4 regions of the Frankia sp. CgMI4 genome follow, and region 2 is predicted to be linked to each of the others. Evidence: riboswitches for the same ligand, from Rfam matches in the RefSeq annotation. Region 2 holds a riboswitch; each other region holds the start of a gene.

Region 1 (4,061 bases), 140 kb from region 2:
GGATCGCCCGCGGCGGTCAGGGCGGTCGGGCCGCCAAGGCCGGTTCCCACCGCAAGGGGGCCTCCACGGGCAGCGGCGGTCACGGCCGCAAGGCGCTGGAGGGCCGTGGGGCCACTCCGCCCGCGCAGCTGCGCCCCGGCCATCCCGCCCAGCGTCGTGCGGCGGCGGCTGCGGCGGCCCGTTCCGCCTCGGCCGGAGCCGAGCGGGGTCGAGCGGCCGCCGGCCGGCGCGGGGATGGTGGCCGCGCCGTCGCAGCTGCGGCCACCACCGGGCCGAGCGCCGTGGGGGGTTCCGCGGGGGCCGGGCGCCCACGGCGGACCGAGGGCGACGAGCTGGTGGTCGGGCGCAACGCGGTGGTCGAGGCGCTGCGGGCCGGGGTACCGTCGTCGACCCTTTTCATCGCCGGCGGGCTGGACTTCGACGAGCGGCTCGCCGACGCCCGCCGGCTCGCCGGGCGGGCCGGGATCGCCGTGGCCGACGTCGGCCGCACGGATCTCGACCGGATGTGTGGCACCGCTCCGCATCAGGGTCTCGCCCTCGTGGTACCGCCGTTCCGGTATGCCCATCCGGATGATCTCCTCGCCCGCGCGCGCTCGTCCCCTCCGGGTCTGCTGGTGGCGTTGGACGGGGTCACCGATCCTCGCAACCTCGGGGCCGTGGTGCGCTCGGCCGCCGCCTTCGGTGCCCACGGCGTCGTCGTTCCGGAGCGTAGGGCCGCCGGCGTGACCGCCGCGGCCTGGAAGACCTCGGCGGGGGCTGCCGCCCGGCTGCCGGTGGCGCGCGCCACCAACCTCGCCCGCACGCTCGTCTCCTACGCGGCGGGCGGCCAGTTCGTTGTCGGTCTGGCCGCGGACAGTGAAGTGAGCATCGACGAGCTCACGATGGCGACCYACCCCCTCGTCCTGGTGATCGGTTCCGAGGGACGCGGGTTGTCCAGGCTGGTCGAGCAGCGCTGCGACGTGAGGGTCCGGATCCCCATGGCGGGTGCGGTGGAGTCCCTCAACGCGGGGMTGGCCGCCGGGATCACGCTGGCCGAGATCGCCCGCCGCCGTCGGATCGGCTGAGCCGGCCGATCGGTGGGTCCGCCGGGTCTCCGCCGGGCGGGGCCGCGGAAGTTGAGCTGGCCGACGTCGCCGTGACCGGGAAACCGTGACCGGGAAACGTAGCGCGCAGCCCCGTGTCCCGGACGGGACACGGGGCTGCTGACCGCGCGCCGATCAGTACCGGCCGGGCGCGGACGGTGAAGGCTGGCGCGGGAAGTCGGGCAGCTCAGATCTTGTGACCCCAGCACGGCTTCGAGGCGTACCAGGGGCTCGTCCCCTGCTGGGCGTACAGGATGCGGGCGCGCTGCCACTGCTCGGCGACGCTGGCGTGCTGCGGCAGACCCTTGCCGCCGACCCCGTGCCAGGTGCTGGGCAGAAACTGGAACAACCCGCCGGCGCCGATGGAGTTGACCGCGCGGGGGTTCCCCCCGGACTCACAAGGGATCACCTTGGAGAGGAAGTGGTCGGCGTTCGTCGACGCGCTGGCCGGTTGGGACAGCGCGAGGCCACCGCCGATCGAGGCCGCGAGAGTGGTGGCGGCGATCAAGGCCCGGGAACCGAGCCTGATGCGGTTGAGACCACGAGCGAGCGAACGAGCGTTGGACATTGAGTTGCCCTTCCCCACGCKTGCGAGGTGAGCTGTCGGGTTCGGGCTGGGAATGCCCGGCCGCGCATCGCGGCTTCACCCCGAGGACGTCTTTTATCGGCGCCCGGAATTGGTTCCCCCGCTCCTGCCAAAGGTTTGATTCTCGTCGAGCGGGGGCAGGATTCGGCGTGCCGCCCGACGCATGCCATCAGGTGACGGCACGGCAACGAACATAGCTGAGAGTGACCCGGGAAAAACAAGAGTACGTGAGGATGCACACAGTGCACCCCACTTACTTGTCCCGATCTTTTTAATGGTGTTTCGCGCCCGCGTGCGCGCCCGATCCTAGAGGTTGTTCAGTGGGCTGAAAATCCCCAGTTCGTGGCTGGGTCGTCACGCTGACGGTAAACAATAKGCGATGCGTGGGGAATCTGTTCCGCCGCGTGGCGATCGAGCCTCCACTACCCGCTGCCGGCAGTCTCTAACCAGGTTCCGAAAAAATCTGTGTCGACGTTCCGGCGGACCCGCACCTATCGCCTGCTTTCCGGACTATACGGCACGAGGGAACCATGTCATATGTCGGATCTAACAGTCCGTGTCGGACACCCGGTCCCGGCGCTGCGCCGTCGGCACGTCGGCACGTGGGCACGTCGGCATGCCGACGTGCCGCCCGCGGGGCGGGTGCGTTCGGGTTGGTCAGCGGTTGTAGGACCAGGCCMAGCCGGTACCCCGGTACTGCTCCACCGGGATCGGTGTGGTTCCGGCCCGCATCCGATCCGTGTAGAGCTGACCGTGCAGGTGATCGATCTCGTGAGCGACGAGCCGCGCCAGCCCCTGCCGATAGACGGTGATGTGCCGGTTGCCATCGATATCGGTGTGTTCGACGTGCAGCTCCAGCGGCCGGGGGACGAGGCCACGGACGTCGAAGAAGCTCAGGCAGCCCTCGTACTGCTCGTCGGTCTCTCGGGAGGTCTCGATGACGCTGGGGTTGAGCAGCGTGAGCGTGTCGCCGCCCGCGGTACGCACGATCGCCGCGGCGCGGTTGATGCCGACCTGCGGCGCGGCGATGCCCAGGCCCTTGCCGAAGGTGTGCAGGGCGGACACCCGTTCGAGGGCGGAGGACAGTTCGGCGACGACCCGGCGCGCGTCTTCGGCCTCGTTGGGCAGAGCGAACGGGCGGGCCGGCTGCCGCAGGATCGCCTCACCCTCCTGCACGATGCCGACGGCCGCCATCTGATCGCTGGGACGTGTTCCGGTCTCCGTGGCCGGATCACGTTCCGGCACGGTGGCCCGGAAGTTCCATTCCAGRCGGTAGCGGGCGTGCAGCGGCGGCTCGGTGGTCGACCAGGTGAAGATCCGCCGGTCGCCGGAGTCGGTGCGGGCGACTGCGGTCCGCAACGGGAAGGCATCGGCGGTCATCGACGTCTCCATGCCCCAGACCACGGGATCCAGCTCGGCCGGAAAGTCCAGCCGCACCGAGAGGAAACTCGTCGGTACCCGCACGGCACGCTGGAACCACGGCCCCCACTTCTCCCTGCTTACCTGGTAGCTGTAGTTGATCCACGCCGATTCGCCGGGATAGAGCGGAAATCGTCCTCGGCTGTTCTCGAAGAGCAGCCAGACCTCCTTGAGCGCGTCCCAGTCGGTCTTGACCTGCCAGGCCATCTGCTCGCCGCCACAGTGCGCGCTGAGCTGGAGGTCCTCCCAGCGCAGCGGATCGGATCGGTACAACCGCGCGGAGCGTTCCGGATCTCCCGGGAACCGGTCGACCGATATCCGCATCAGATACCGGGTTACCGGTTCGCTGCCGGCGTTGAGAAGACGTCTTCGCTGGTGGGCGACGTACATGCTGTCGTCGTAGCGGAGTTCGGCCCGGTCCTCCTCGACGACCAGGCCCCCCGGTCCGGGGGGGAGCCGGCCCGGGCTCTCGGCGACGACGGGGCCGGGGGCCGGGGCCGGGTCGACGGAGGGGGTCGCGACGTGGGCTACCGGCGTCGGGCCGGATCCGGCCGGAACCGTTGGCGGCCCGGGCGGCTCGCGCACGTCCCGTGCCGCCTCCCACGGCCGTGCGGCCAGGTGGAAATAACTGCCCGGGATGCGCAGCGCGTCGGTGATGCGTTCGATCAGGGAGAGCCGGGCGATGTGGTCCTCGCCCTGCATGATCCGGCTGACCCTGCTCTGGCTGAGCCCTTCCACCGGAGATGCGATGCGATTCTGGCTGGCACCGTCGTACTTCTTCATCAGCCGGAACACCGTGCGGAAGTCCCGCGTCGCGCACGCCGCCCGGAAGTCCTCCCGGGCCAGCAGCCTGGGCGATACCCGGTAAGGTCCAGATTCGTACGACATCGAAACGGCCTTCCATGTCGGTACGGTCGGTGAAGGCCGGAGTGAAATCGGGCGATCAGTCCTCCGTCAGTCGACACATCAGGATA
Region 2 (3,739 bases):
GGCATCCCGCTCCTCGCGTAACGCCGCCCCCGCCGGCAACCAGCAGGTTTCGGCCAAATGAGCGGACACGCACCGGACCTTCGGTAACCGTTCACCTACCGCCCCACCCCCAGGGAACCCCTTCGCCCACTGTGGTGATCCGACGGGCGCTTTTCACAGTCGGTGTCCGATTGAATCCGCCGTGTGCAAAAATCACAACGCCGCAAGTTACCGCCCGATTTCCGTTGTTTTTCTCACAAAAACAGGCTTCAATGGACGAAGCGTAGTATCAGGCCGATCACTCGCGTCGATCTCGTAGCAGGGCCGTCACGCCTTTGTCGACATGTCACGCATCTGGCCTGATGTGGGACTCTCCGCTCATCGTCGACCATCGGCAAACAGGGTGATCGGCCGAGCACAAATGCCTCCGCACGCCGTACCGCCAGGTTGATGAGCGGGCGCGCACGCGCGATACCAGGCCGCCAGTTCCTACTCAAGCAGGCGCGCCGAGTGTGCTCTTTTTCACGCACCCTATTCAATGCTTGGCGACTCGCCGGGCGGCGTGGTTATGGTTTTCGCCGTGCCCGGCAACAACGTCGGGCATTCGTCGGGCGGCACGCCGAATCCTGCCCCTGGCCGACGATTTCTCGAACCGGGCGGCAGGAACGGGGGACCCATCTCCGAGTATCGAAAGGATTCGATGCTCTCGGGGTGAAGCCATGTGCGACGACCACCCGGAAAGGTATTTCCGGTGCGGCTTCCGTCTCCAGGGATCCCTGGCACGGCCGGGCAGTTCCCAGCCCGAATCCGACAGCTCACCTCGCAGGCGTGGGGAAGGACCACAAGACATGTCCGACGCACGTATCAGTGGCCGACAATGCCGCGCCGGTACCCGCAGCCGGGCCCGGGCCCTCGTGGTCGCACCAGTACTCGCGGCGGCGGTGGGCGGCACCTTCGCGCTCAGCCAGCCGGCCGATGCGGCCACCACCTGGACGGGCCTGCGGCAGTGCGAGTCCGGCGGTGACTACACGACCAACACCGGCAACGCGTACTACGGCGCTTACCAGTTCTCCGCCAGCACTTGGCACAGCCTCGGCTACGGCGGTCTGCCGCACCAGGCTTCCCCGGCCGTCCAGGACGAGGCCGCGCTCAAGCTCGCCCGACGGTCCGGCTTCGGCCAGTGGCCGGCCTGTGGCCGCGGGATGGGCGCCGACCAGCTCGCGGGCGGCTCGTCGAGCTCCTCGGGCCAGGCCTCGCGCACGACGGAACGCCGCGAGCTGACGGTCAGCCCCATCTCCATGAGCACCCCCGTATTCACCCGTAACCTGACGACCGCACTGGCCAGGCAGGTACGTGACGACGTGCGGGCCTGGCAGGCCCGCGTCAACCATCTGGGCTATCCGATCACGATCGACGGCCGCTACGGACCACGCTCCGCCGCAGTCGCCCGCGCCCTGCAGGCCGCCAAGGGACTCGCCGTCGACGGCATCGTCGGCCCGGCGACCTGGCGGGCCACCTTCCGCTGATCCTCCCCATCAGCCCCATCAGCTCCATCAGCTGATCCATTCGCTCCGCCCCCGTGGCGGAGGGACGACCGCCGCGGGAACCGGACATCCCACCCCGGCGACACCGGTCAGGGGATCTCACCTCGACGACGGGCTGGCCCGACCTGTCTCCGGACGATCTCCGGTTGACGGCCCGTACGGGCCGGCCCGTACAACCCACCACCAGCATCACCAGGACCGCACCCTGACCGGCCTCCGGCAGGGCCGATCTTCGGCAGAGCCGATCTTCGGCAAGGCCGACGAGGAACAGCAGGACCAGCGAGCCACCTGCGGAACCTGTATGGAAGTGGCACGATTCGCGCGATCCTCACTGGTTACTCCGGACCACCCCGGTTTGCGCTCCATGAGCGGTTCTCGCTAGAGTGCCGCTCACTCGCCTCGTCGGCGAGGCCGCCCGGACGGACGCCGAGTCCTGCCCCCGTACGAGCGGCCGGAACGAACATCGACCGCAGCGGGCAGGAGTGGGGGACCCACATTTCGGGCGCCGCAAGCGGCGTCCTTGGGGTAAAGCCGGTGCGTCCCGGCCCATGGTGGAGAGCGGTTCCCACCCGGGGTCGGATCCTCCGGCCGGGCCATCCCAGCCCGCACCCGACAGCTCACCCCGCAGGCGACGGGATTGGACTGACATGCCCTCTGGGCGTCGTGGCGGCAGACATCGAGCACCGCAGGCCCCATCGCCCGCCGGTCGCATCCTGCGCACCACCGGCGCGGTCACGGCCATCGTCGGCAGCGGCCTCGCGGTCACCGCGGCTCCGGCGGGCGCGGCCACCTCCGACGACTTCGCCAAGCTCCGCCAATGCGAGTCCGGCGGCAACTACGCGGTCAACACCGGCAACGGCTTCTCCGGTGCCTACCAGTTCGACGACCAGACCTGGCACGGGCTCGGGTACTCCGGCCGCCCGTACCAGGCATCGCCCGCCACGCAGGACGAGGCGGCCGCGAAGCTCTACAACCAGCGGGGCTGGCAGCCATGGCCGTCCTGCTCGGTCAAGATGGGCCTGACCAACAACGGCCCGGCCARTGTCCCGGGCGGCTCCGGTGACGTCATCCAGCAGGCCATCACCCCGGTGGAACCCCCCATGACGCTGGACCGGGCCCGCCGGGAGATGGGGGACGGCTCGTTCAGGGGCACGGTCCTCGACGCGTCCCTCAGCGACGACGTTCGCCCGGACGCCTTCGTCTGGCAGGACAGGATGCGTCAGAAGGGCTTCGTACTCACCGTCGACGGCAAGTTCGGACCGCAGTCGCAGGGCATCGCCGCGCTGTACTCGTACCTCACCCGGGTGAGCGACGGTCAACCCGGGGTCGTCGGCCAGAATCTGTGGAACGTCAGCGTCAGGGCCTGACCGACCGGTCACCGTGCGCGCAGGGCAAGCGCGTCCGGGGTGACCTCCATGACGTGTGCGGCCGGTCGTCGGGCAGGATGCACTCATGACGACGCCGTCCACCTCGGGAAAGCCCAACCTGCTCTCCGGTCCGCCGCCGACGCTCCTGCCCTCCGACGCGGCCGCGACCGATGCGCTGGTCGCCGGTGATCCGCCGGATGCCGTCGCCGCCCGGCTGCCCGCGTTCAGCGTGCCTTGGGCCGCGCTCGCCGAGCTCGCGCTCACCGGCGGACGACCCGTCGAGGCCTATGCCTACGCCCGCACGGGCTATCACCGCGGCCTCGACGCCCTGCGCCGCTCGGGCTGGAAGGGCAACGGGCCGATCCCCTGGTCACACGAACCCAACCGCGGGTTCCTGCGTTCGCTCGCCGCTCTCGGTCGGGCGGCCGCGGCCATCGGGGAGGCCGAGGAGGCCACCCGCTGCCGGACGTTCCTGGCCGACAGCGATTCCGTCGCTGCCAGTGAGCTCGGCTTCACCTGACAGTGAGTTCATCAGGCCGCGTCGGTGGTGGAGACCAGCGAGGATGCCGCAGCCGGCCCCACGACCCCGCCATCCCTAGTAACCTCGCCCGGTGCCTGCTCTTGTCCTCATCGGTGCCCAGTGGGGCGACGAGGGAAAAGGAAAGGCGACCGACCTCCTGGGCGGCGCCGTCGATTACGTCGTCCGGTACCAGGGTGGCAACAACGCCGGCCACACCGTGGTCATCGGGGCGGAGAGTTACGCGCTCCACCTGATTCCCAGTGGCATGCTGCGGGCCGACTGCGTTCCCGTGATCGGCAACGGGGTCGTCATCGACCCGGGCGTGCTGC
Region 3 (4,138 bases), on a different contig from region 2:
CCTCGCCGGATGGTGGGGCAAAAACAAGAGAACCGTGCTCATCGTCGGTGTCGTGATCGTGGTCGTCTGGGGCTACCTCGGGACCCGTGACCGCCCGAAGACCCAGCGGGTCAGCCTGCCCGGCGACTACGCGTCGGCGGGCCGCGAGCTGCTCGTCCAGGCCCCGTCCGATCCCGCCAACCCGCTTCCGCTGGTGTTGATCCTGCACGACGACAACGCGGACGCGAAGTCACTTGACCGGCAGAGTGACGCCGGCAAGCTCGCGAACTCCCGCGACTTCGCGGTGGCCTTCCCGGAAGCCGTGGGCGGCACGTGGCGGATCGACGGACCCGAGGGGGCCGACGTGCGCTATCTGCGCGACGTGGTCCGCTTCGTCTCCACGAAACGGACCAAGGTGGATCCGAACCGGGTCTACGTGTGGGGGATCGGCGAGGGTGCCCGGCTGGCCCTGACCGCCGCCTGCGCCCCGGGTAAGCCGGAGTTCGCCGCGGTCGGCGTCGTCGGGCAGTTCGACCCGGAGCCCGGGCCGACCTGCCAGGACCGTGTCCCGGAGGGCCGGGCCCCGGAGGCCTCCTGGGACCGGAAGGTCAGCGAGACCCTGTGGAAGTTCTCGTCTGGTCACCGGCTGGGGGCCTGACCGCGGCGCCCGCGAGCGGGCCGGGCGGTTTCCGCACCGGGCAGAGACCGAGGGCTGAAGTCCGCCGATGCCGCCGGGAGGGGGGTAGCGGCATCGGCGGACCTGGTCGGCCGGGGCCCGAGGCCCGCCGGCCTTCCCGTGCGGATGGGGGGGGAATCCGAGGGAAGGCCGGCGGAATCGGGGGCCTTCCGGCCGGACGGACGTCAGATGGGGGGGAGATCTGACGTCCGTCCCACCGGAAGGAGGGCCCGTCCGGAGAGCTGGAAAGGAACCACATAGGCGGGTTGTCGGGCGGTGACAGGGCCCGCTTGCTGGTCTGTCCGCGGCTTCGCCGGTGGGTGGGAGTCCCGGGTCCGGCTTCCACGGCTTCGGGTCGGCGCCTGGAGAGGGGCTCGGTAGCCGGCCGCTCGTGGACTGGCAGGGCTCGTGTGGTCCGCGCCCCAGCCGCGAAGGCGATCCACCGGAGCCGGGTGAGCCGTTGCGTCGGCATGAGGGCGGTGCGCCGGCTCCGACCGGCCGCTAGAGGATCCGACCGACGTAGTAGGAGGTGGTATAGATCTTCTTGAGCGACACGACGTCGCCGGTGTGCGGCGCCGCCMACATCATGCCGTCGCCCGCGTAGATGCCGACGTGGTAAATGTTCCCGGGTGTCCCGAAGAAGATCAGGTCGCCGGGCTGTTTGTTGTACTGCGACACCCGGGTGGYGGCGGCGAACTGGGCGTCGGTCGTCCGCGGCACGCTCCTGCCGAGCTGCTTGAAGATGTACTGGATGAGGCCGGAGCAGTCGAACGAGCTCGGGCCCTCCGCACCGTAGACGTAGGGCTTGCCGGCCTGCAGGGAGGCCAGGTAGACGGCCTTCTCCCCGAGGGAGCTCGACGGGACCGGAACCGACGCCTGGTCCGCGGCGTCCCCTGTCGTGAGGAGATCCGACCAGGCGGCGTTGCGGACGAGCCGGGGGGTGGGCGCCGGCCGTACGCGCAGGGTGGCGTCGTTCGCCGAGCGGGCGGACTGCAGGGCGTCCGTGCCGTCGAAGACCGCGGTGACATTCGTGGTGGTGAGCACCCGGGCCGTGTAGGAGGCGTAGCCCTGGGCGTTGGTGTAAAGGTGCTTGAAGGTGGCCCACCCGGTGGGGAGCTTCACCTGCACCTTGACCAGCTGGTTCGCCAGCGGTTCGTGGRTCTGCTCGTTGTAGAGCGAGAAGCCGATGTCGATCGGCTGGTCCGCGCTGACGCTCACGTCGGGGTTGGTCACCCGGAGACCGACCTGAACCTTGCCGGCCAGGGGCGGGGCGTCGACACCGCCCGTCGAGCCGAGCAGGGAGGTGGAGCCGTGGGTGCTGACCGCCGCGGCGGCGATGCTGCCCCCCAGGGCGGCCTGGGAGCCGATCTGCGCGGCGAGGGTGATCGGAGCGGTGTTCGGCTGCTCGTCCTTCGCGGCGTCGGCGTTGATGTCGGTGGCGCAGCCGGCGAGAGCCACTCCGGAGACCGCGACGGTCCCGGTGGTCACGGCGGCGAAGGCGCGGGCCCGGGCCCGGCTGCGGGCGGCCGGGGGCGCGGAGGGTGCGCGGTGACGGCCGCGACCGGCGCCTCGCGTTTCTTCGTCGAGCTGCACGCTTTGCGCGGACAACGGTGTATTCCTTCCCGTGCGCCTGCGAAGTGAGCTGTCGGGTTCGGGCTGGGCTGCCCGGCTCTCGCGTGACCTTCACGCGTCGAGCTTCACCCCTAGGTCGACACCGCGGATCGGCGCCGGCCGGTGGAGGTGGGTCCCCCGCTCCTGCCCCTGATGACGACTCGGAGGGGACACCGGGGCCGGGGGCAGGACTCGGCGTTCGGCCCGGTGTTGTCGTGACGTCGGCGTGAGACTAGTCCACTTGGATGGGGTGGGTAAACACTAGTCCTTCCCAACTACAGCGAGTGCGCGTTGAAGTTCCCGTCGCGCGGCGTCGGCGGCCCGCGCGGTCGGCCGGGCTGACCGGGCGGCCCTAAGGCCCTTCGCGCCCCGTTTGTCCTGCTGGTTTTTCGTTGCGTGTGGGGTCCGCGGCGGCGGCCGGTCCGGGTGAGAGGCGGGCGGGCGGGTAGCCCTCCCGCGGCCCGTGGGCGATTTTGACTACTTAAAGTAGTCGACGGGTGAGGCCGGGTGTGCACCCCCCTCAGCGGGACCGGGAGCCGCGGCGGGTGAGGAATCCCGCCGCATCGAGCACTTGGAGCTCGACCGCGAGCTCGTGGACCTCACGGGGCAGCGAGCGGTGGTGCGCCAGCGCCTCGACCGCGGCGCGGGCGTGGTCGGCGAGCTCGTCGAGGGCGTGCTGGCGCTGGCGCATCCGAGCCCGCTCCTCCTGGATGGTCCGGACCGTGTCCTCCTGCCACCGGCGGGTCCGGATGAGATGCTCGCTGGCGTCGGCGGCCTGCCGCTCGGCATCCTCCAGCCGGTTGAGGAGCGCGTCGAGGGCCTCCAGCCGGCCGGCGAGCTCCGCGATGAGATCGCCCCGATCGGGCAGGATGGCCGTTTTACGACTCTTGGGGTCAGGCGAGGTCATGGAGTCCCCCGAGGGGTGGGGGGTCGGCGGGGACCGCGCCGAGCGGCTGGCGCGAGACCCGGTTGCTCCGACACGGTTGGTAACGGTAACCGACGTGGCGGGCCAGGGGTAACCCATCGTACGGATACGTCGCGTCAGCCAACTTATAGTAAAAAGGGACTATGGATCTGCYGTCATTGTCGTGGTCTATGCGCGCATAGCATGCAGGTCGGTGTCAGAGCCAGCCGTTGCGCTTGAACGCACGGTAGAGAAACAGACAGATCGTCGTAATGACGGCCAGGACGGCCGGGTAGCCCCACGTCTGACGAAGCTCCGGCATGTGGTCGAAGTTCATGCCGTAGATCCCGGCGACGGCGGTCGGGACGGCGCCGATCGCCACCCAGGCACTGATCCGTCGCATGTCCTCGTTCTGCGCGATCGTCACCTGCGTCAGCGTCGCCTGGAGCACGGAGGAAAGCAGCTCGTCGAAGTGAGCTATTCGCTCGCTGACCTGCTCGAGGTGGTCGGCGACGTCCCGGAAGTAACGGCGCATCGCCACGTCGACCATCGTGGGGGCGTCCATGGTGAGGGTACGCAACGGGCCCGCGAGCGGCAGCACCGCGTGCTTGAGCTCCAGAAGCTCGCGTTTCATCTGGTAGGCGCTTTCCGTCGACGGCTTCTGATCCCGATGGAAGACGCCCGTCTCGATCTGGTCGACGTCGGCCTGGATGCTTTCCACGGTGCGGACGTAGTCGTCCACAATGCTGTCGCAGATGGCGTGCAGCACGGCCGTCGGGCCGTGCCGGAGCATCTCCGGGTTGGCCTCCAGCCGGCCGCGCAGCTTCGTCATCTCCCCGTGCCTGCCGTGCCGCACGGTCACGACGAAGTCCTCGCCGAGGAAGATCATGATTTCGCCGGTGGTGACTACCTCGGAGGTGCCCGTTACCTGGGTGTGCTCCACGTAACTGGTCGTCTTGAGCACCATG
Region 4 (5,154 bases), on a different contig from region 2:
GCGGTCGGCGCGCACATCCTGCTGTTCCTCGAGAATCTCCGTGTCTCGCGGCTGGCCCCACGGCAACGGCAGCGGGACCGGTCGGTCGACTGATCTCGCCCGGTGCCGGGCGCGCCCGCGTGCCGGTCCGATCGGGGTGTGCCTTCGCGGGAGGCCCAACCGCTCAGCAGGTGTTTCCTCGGCGGGTGCCGGCGCGAATCACGCGAATCCGCGGGTCAGTCGTCCGTCCCGTACCGCATCGTCCGTTTTTCAACGGCGCAGGCTTCGAGCCGCAGGCTCGAAGCCTGCGCCGTTCGCGTTTGCGTACCCGTCCGCACGCCACCCGACCCCCGGGCCAGGCTTCCCGCTTGCCGTGGTTGCCGGGGTTGGGTTGCCGGACGGCCGGGCGGTCCCGGTGACTACCGGACCTCGTGGCCACCGGTCCCCGTCTCGACAGACCGGCCATATCGCCAAGATCCGGTCGTGACGGGTGATCTGCGTCGCTACCGGTAGCTGCTATTGATGTCCGAGAGTTGCGGCATCGCAGCGTTATGCACGCATCGTGACCAACATGCGCCCAGATTCGGCACAACTCGTACTTGTCACTACGGTCTGTAGTTCGCTACGGTTGCGGGGTATCAACAGCTCCGGGCCGACGCCGAGTTCTGTCCACGGTCCGCAGCTCCCTCCGAGAGATCTTGGGCAGAAGCGGGGGAACCACGTTCCTCCGGGTGGCTCGTTGCGGGCCACCCTTGGGGTTAAGCCGTTACGCGCACGCCGCGGAAAYGGCCGGGCTTCCCGGCCCGAACCCGACRGCTAACCTCGCAGGCGTACGGGAAGGACTCGACGTTGCCTGTGTTTCAGGAACGCTCGGCTCCGGTCTTCTGGACCGTGACGCCGTTCGGCGCGACCCGCGGTGCGTCCCCGCCATACGGGGCGCCGTTCTCGCCCTGACGTCTTCGCGAGAACGTGCCATCCGGTCGGTGCCCGTACCGGCCGATCGCGCTGACGCGCCATACCACCAGCTCGGCTGAAAGCCACCCGGCCTCGTCGTCTGTGGTCGGCTGACCCCTGCCGTCCACCGGGCCCGCCAGGCCTGGAACGGAATGACCACGGCCGCCTGCCGTGCTGTTCAGYCCATCGACCCCGGGATCCCCAGGGCGCGTCGATCGGTCGTCCCCGGTCGTCCCCGGACGGCCTCTCGGCGCACCGGCAGACCGGCACTGGGTGCTGCCCTTCTCCAGCGCGGTCGTCTCCGCTCGCCCTCCTTCGAGCGGCATCCCTCCCCTCGATCACCCGTCTGTGTTCGACGACACCGAAATGAGATGTCAAAGAAATGGCCAAGGGAAAGCATCGGAAACGTTCCACCCGGACCCGGGGCGCCGTTGTCGCCGCCGTCGGTGTGATCGGCGCCGGCGCCGGCATGTTCGCCACCGCGAGCCCGGCCAGGGCCGCCACCACGGTCCCCGATGTGACGATCGCCAGCGCGGCCGCGAACGCGGGACTGCCCGGCTGCCGCGGCGTTCCGCTGGCCACCTGGGTCGCGGTGGCTCTTGCGGAGTCCGGCGGCAACCCCTACGCCCACGCCACCTACGGCGAGGACTCGCGCGGCCTGTGGCAGATCAACATGCGGGCCCACGCCGGCTGGGTGGGTAACCGCAACCTCTACGACCCGGCCGTCAACGCCTGGGCGGCGAAGAAGGTCTGTGAAGGCCAGGGCATCACCGCCTGGAGCGCCTACACCAACGGCCTGCACTACCGCTACCTGGCCCGGGGACAGGCGGCGGCGGCGGCCGTCTCGCGCGGCGTGCGGTTCACGAACATCTCCTACTCCTCGCTGGCTGCCCCGGTGCGTGCGGCCGTGGTGGCACCCGCGGCCCGCTACCCGTCGCTGGCCGTCGGCCTCGGGTTCCGCCTCGACGTCCACCAGATCCAGAAGAGGCTCGCCAGCCTTGGCTACCCGATCAGCGTGGATGGGAAGTTCGGGTACCAGACCAACCACATGGTCAAGGACTTCCAGCTGAAGCACGGTCTGGTGGTTGACGGGATCGTCGGACCGCAGACGCGGGCGAAGCTCGGGATCTGACTCTGATCGAGGCCCGCCGACCGGGCTCCGCTGCCGCCGGCCGGTGTTCCCGACCCGCCCGAGGGCGCTGCTCGATATCCGCACGCACCGGATGACTACCCGGGGTGAGGTGGGGGTATTCAGCCACCGGGCCAGCACCCGGCCGGGAGCACCGGGTCGGGAGACGGCATCGGCCCGGGCGGGACCAGCCGGCCCGCACGGGACCAGCCGGCCCGCACGGGAAAACCGAAACGGGGGCCCGATCGATGAGAGCCACGATGCTCGACGACTACCTACCTGAGGCGAGTCCGAACGCATCCTCCGTGACCGGGGCCGGTCTCCTGTTCGCGGTCCTGGGGCCGCTGGAGGTGCGGCGATCCTCGGGCGAGCAGGTCCGCATCGACCAGCGCAAGAAGCGCATACTGCTGCTGACCCTGCTGCTGCACGCCGGCCAGTGGGTGAGTGTGGACGGGATGCGGCTCGCGCTCTGGCAGGATGCCCCGCCGCGCTCCGCCGGGGGCAACATCAAGACTTATCTCTCGGAGCTGCGGCACACCCTCCGGCCGCCCCTGGACACGTCCGGAGCCGGGGGGAACGGCCCCGGGCGCATCGAGAGCCGGCCGGGGGAGTACCGCCTGGTCGTCGCGTCCGGTGAGATCGACGCTAAGCGGTTCGAATCGGCCGCCGAGCAGGGCCGCGCCGCCGTGCGCGCCGGCTCGCCGGAACGCGCCGCCGGGTTTTTCGAAGGCGCCCTCGCGCTGTGGCGGGGGGACGCCTTCGACGAGCTCCCGGCGGAGATCGCGGGCGCGGAGGTCCTCCGGCTGGAGGAGGCTCGCTGGGCGGTGTGCGAGGACCTGATCGACGCCCGCCTGGCCCTCGGCGAGTACGACCGGGTGCTGCCGACCCTGCGGGCGCTCACGGTCGAACATCCGACCCGGGAACGTCTCTGGGCCCAGCTGATCCTTGCGTTGGAACACACCGGCCGGCGGGCCGAGGCACTGGCCGAGTACCAGACGGTCTACCGGCGGCTGGTGACCGAACTCGGGATCGAGCCCGGTGTCGAACTGCGGCGTGCCCATCAGCATGTACTGAATCCGGACTCGTGGGTCACCTGATGCCACGGCCGTGCCGGCCGAGTCGTGCGCCGGAAGTCAGCTGAACCGCCAGTGAACCCGGCGGGGGAATTTCAACCATACGGGCTGGACCAGCCGGCCGGCGCCCGGGCCACGCGCGCGGCGCCGCCGTGTATCACCACCGGGGCGCACGCCACCGGGGCGAGGGCGCGCGGAAACCGCTGAGGAGAAGACGATGAAGGCTATCTACCTCCCCCCGCGACTGGAAGATGCCGGCAGCTTCGCCGCAGTGACGAACGGCCGCTGGGGCTGGGGGCGTGACTACTCCTGGCGGCGTTTTGCGTGACGGCGGCCGGGGTGGCGGTGGTCCCGATTCCGTCCTGCTGGTTTCTGGTGCTGGCCGACCGTGATCCCGTCGTGCGTCCGCCGGGGGCTCGTCGCATGCTGCGGTATGCCTCCGGGCGGCCGTGGATCGTCGGCAACTGGCCGGACGATGCCATGGTCAGTGCCGTCGCCGGGCGCTCGCGGCTGGCCCTGATCGGGTGTGCCGCGACCAACGCGCGACAGCTCCTGCGGCTGCTTCTCTCGGCCCGTGACGTGCACGCTCTCGACCTCGCGCGCGCCGTGGCCGGCGACTACCACGTGATCGCCGAAATCGACAGCCACCGTCGCGTCCAGGGCAGCCCGACGGGAACCCGGCGGGTCTTCACCGCCCGGTTGGGCAGCCACCTGGTCGCCGCCGACCGCGCCGACGTGCTTGCCCGGCTCACGGGCGCCCCGCTGAACCGGACGGCGCTGGCTTTGTCGCTGCTCGACCCGTCACCGCCCCATCCGCTCGATGACCTGGTGCTCTGGGAGTCGATCGACGCGCTGCCCCCGGATCACTACCTTCTCGTCGGCCCTGACGAGAAGGCCACCGTCCTGCGGTGGTGGCGTCGACCGGCACCGGTGCGGTCCCGCACGGAGGGGGCGCCGACCCTGCGGGCGGCTCTCGCCGAGGCCGTGGCGGCGCGGGTCGCCGGCGGCGGGACAGTGAGCTGTGATCTGTCGGGCGGACTGAGCTCCACCTCGGTGTGCTGCCTGGCCGCGCGCGGCCCCGCCGACGTGGTCGCGCTCACCGGGATCGCCCCCGATCCCGGTGACGACGACGCCGCGCGGGCCGCGGCCACGCTCCCTGGCGTCACGCGCGAGATCCTGCCCGCCGCCGGGCTTCCCCTCGTTTACGACGGCATCGCCGACGCCGACGAACCGCTCGACCGGCCGTTCGTCGGCATCGGCGACCGGGCGAAGCTGCGCGCGGGTCTTGACCGGGTCGCGCTGTACGGGCCGCGGGTGCACCTCACCGGGTTCGGTGGTGACGAGGTCGCCTACGGCTGTCCCGCCTACCTCCCCCGGTTGTTGCGCCGCCGGCCCCGGCGGGCGCTGCACGACCTGCGCGGACACCGAGCGCAGGAGGGCTGGCCGTGGATGGCGTGCCTGCGAATGATGCGCCCGCGCGGCTACCGGGACTGCCTCGCCGACATGGCCGATGCGCTCGACCAGGCCCGCCGTGCCACGGTCGGCCACGCGCGCCGTCCGGCCGGTTCCGGCCGATCCCACCCGGGCGTCCTGGCCTCGCTCGACTGGGCCTTTCCGCCTGTGGTCCCGGGTTGGCTCACGCCGACGGCCCTCGACTTGCTGGCCGGAGCGTTCGCGGAGGCCGTCCGGCGCGCCCGGCCGCTGGCCGAGACCCGGGACGGCCACGCCGATCTCTTCGCCATCCGCGCTGGCGCGGCGGTGTTCCGGTTGTTCGACCAGCTCGCCGATCCGGTCGGCCCGCCGCTCGCCGCACCCTTCCTCGACGAGCGGGTGGTCCGGGCGGTGCTGGCGGTGCGGCCCGAAGAGCGCACCGGTCCGTGGGAGTACAAACCGCTACTGCAGGAGGCCATGCGCCGGCTGGTGCCGCAGGAATGCCTGCGCCGCGAGACCAAGGCGGATACCGCCGCCGAGGAGGATCAGGGCCTGCGCACCAGCCAGGACGTCCTGGTGAAGCTGTGC

Evidence for each region. Region 2 has a riboswitch for cyclic di-AMP ahead of Manayef4_RS00780 (transglycosylase family protein). Riboswitches for the same ligand answer to the same signal wherever they lie in the genome.
Region 1: another riboswitch for cyclic di-AMP. It lies ahead of Manayef4_RS00180 (transglycosylase family protein); the one in region 2 lies ahead of Manayef4_RS00780 (transglycosylase family protein).
Region 3: another riboswitch for cyclic di-AMP. It lies ahead of Manayef4_RS15860 (C40 family peptidase); the one in region 2 lies ahead of Manayef4_RS00780 (transglycosylase family protein).
Region 4: another riboswitch for cyclic di-AMP. It lies ahead of Manayef4_RS02985 (peptidoglycan-binding protein); the one in region 2 lies ahead of Manayef4_RS00780 (transglycosylase family protein).

What each region holds. Positions count from the first base shown of each region.
Region 1 is NZ_MAQZ01000002.1:35,582-39,642, reverse strand. Features, by position in the region: gene rlmB (23S rRNA (guanosine(2251)-2'-O)-methyltransferase RlmB) at 1-1,064, shown strand, start outside; gene Manayef4_RS00180 (transglycosylase family protein) at 1,270-1,650, opposite strand; cyclic di-AMP (ydaO/yuaA leader) riboswitch at 1,653-1,828, opposite strand; gene Manayef4_RS00175 (peptide deformylase) at 2,326-3,975, opposite strand.
Region 2 is NZ_MAQZ01000002.1:174,276-178,014, forward strand. Features, by position in the region: cyclic di-AMP (ydaO/yuaA leader) riboswitch at 587-821, shown strand; gene Manayef4_RS00775 (transglycosylase family protein) at 828-1,505, shown strand; cyclic di-AMP (ydaO/yuaA leader) riboswitch at 1,979-2,168, shown strand; gene Manayef4_RS00780 (transglycosylase family protein) at 2,171-2,890, shown strand; gene Manayef4_RS00785 (DUF3151 domain-containing protein) at 2,976-3,410, shown strand; gene Manayef4_RS00790 (adenylosuccinate synthase) at 3,502-3,739, shown strand, end outside.
Region 3 is NZ_MAQZ01000084.1:28,638-32,775, forward strand. Features, by position in the region: gene Manayef4_RS15855 (PHB depolymerase family esterase) at 1-637, shown strand, start outside; gene Manayef4_RS15860 (C40 family peptidase) at 1,157-2,263, opposite strand; cyclic di-AMP (ydaO/yuaA leader) riboswitch at 2,269-2,435, opposite strand; gene Manayef4_RS15865 (hypothetical protein) at 2,787-3,173, opposite strand; gene corA (magnesium/cobalt transporter CorA) at 3,388-4,138, opposite strand, start outside.
Region 4 is NZ_MAQZ01000036.1:10,147-15,300, forward strand. Features, by position in the region: gene Manayef4_RS02975 (alpha/beta hydrolase) at 1-93, shown strand, start outside; cyclic di-AMP (ydaO/yuaA leader) riboswitch at 626-824, shown strand; gene Manayef4_RS02985 (peptidoglycan-binding protein) at 1,316-2,065, shown strand; gene Manayef4_RS02990 (AfsR/SARP family transcriptional regulator) at 2,323-3,159, shown strand; gene Manayef4_RS25625 (lasso RiPP family leader peptide-containing protein) at 3,353-3,463, shown strand; gene Manayef4_RS02995 (asparagine synthase-related protein) at 3,475-5,154, shown strand, end outside.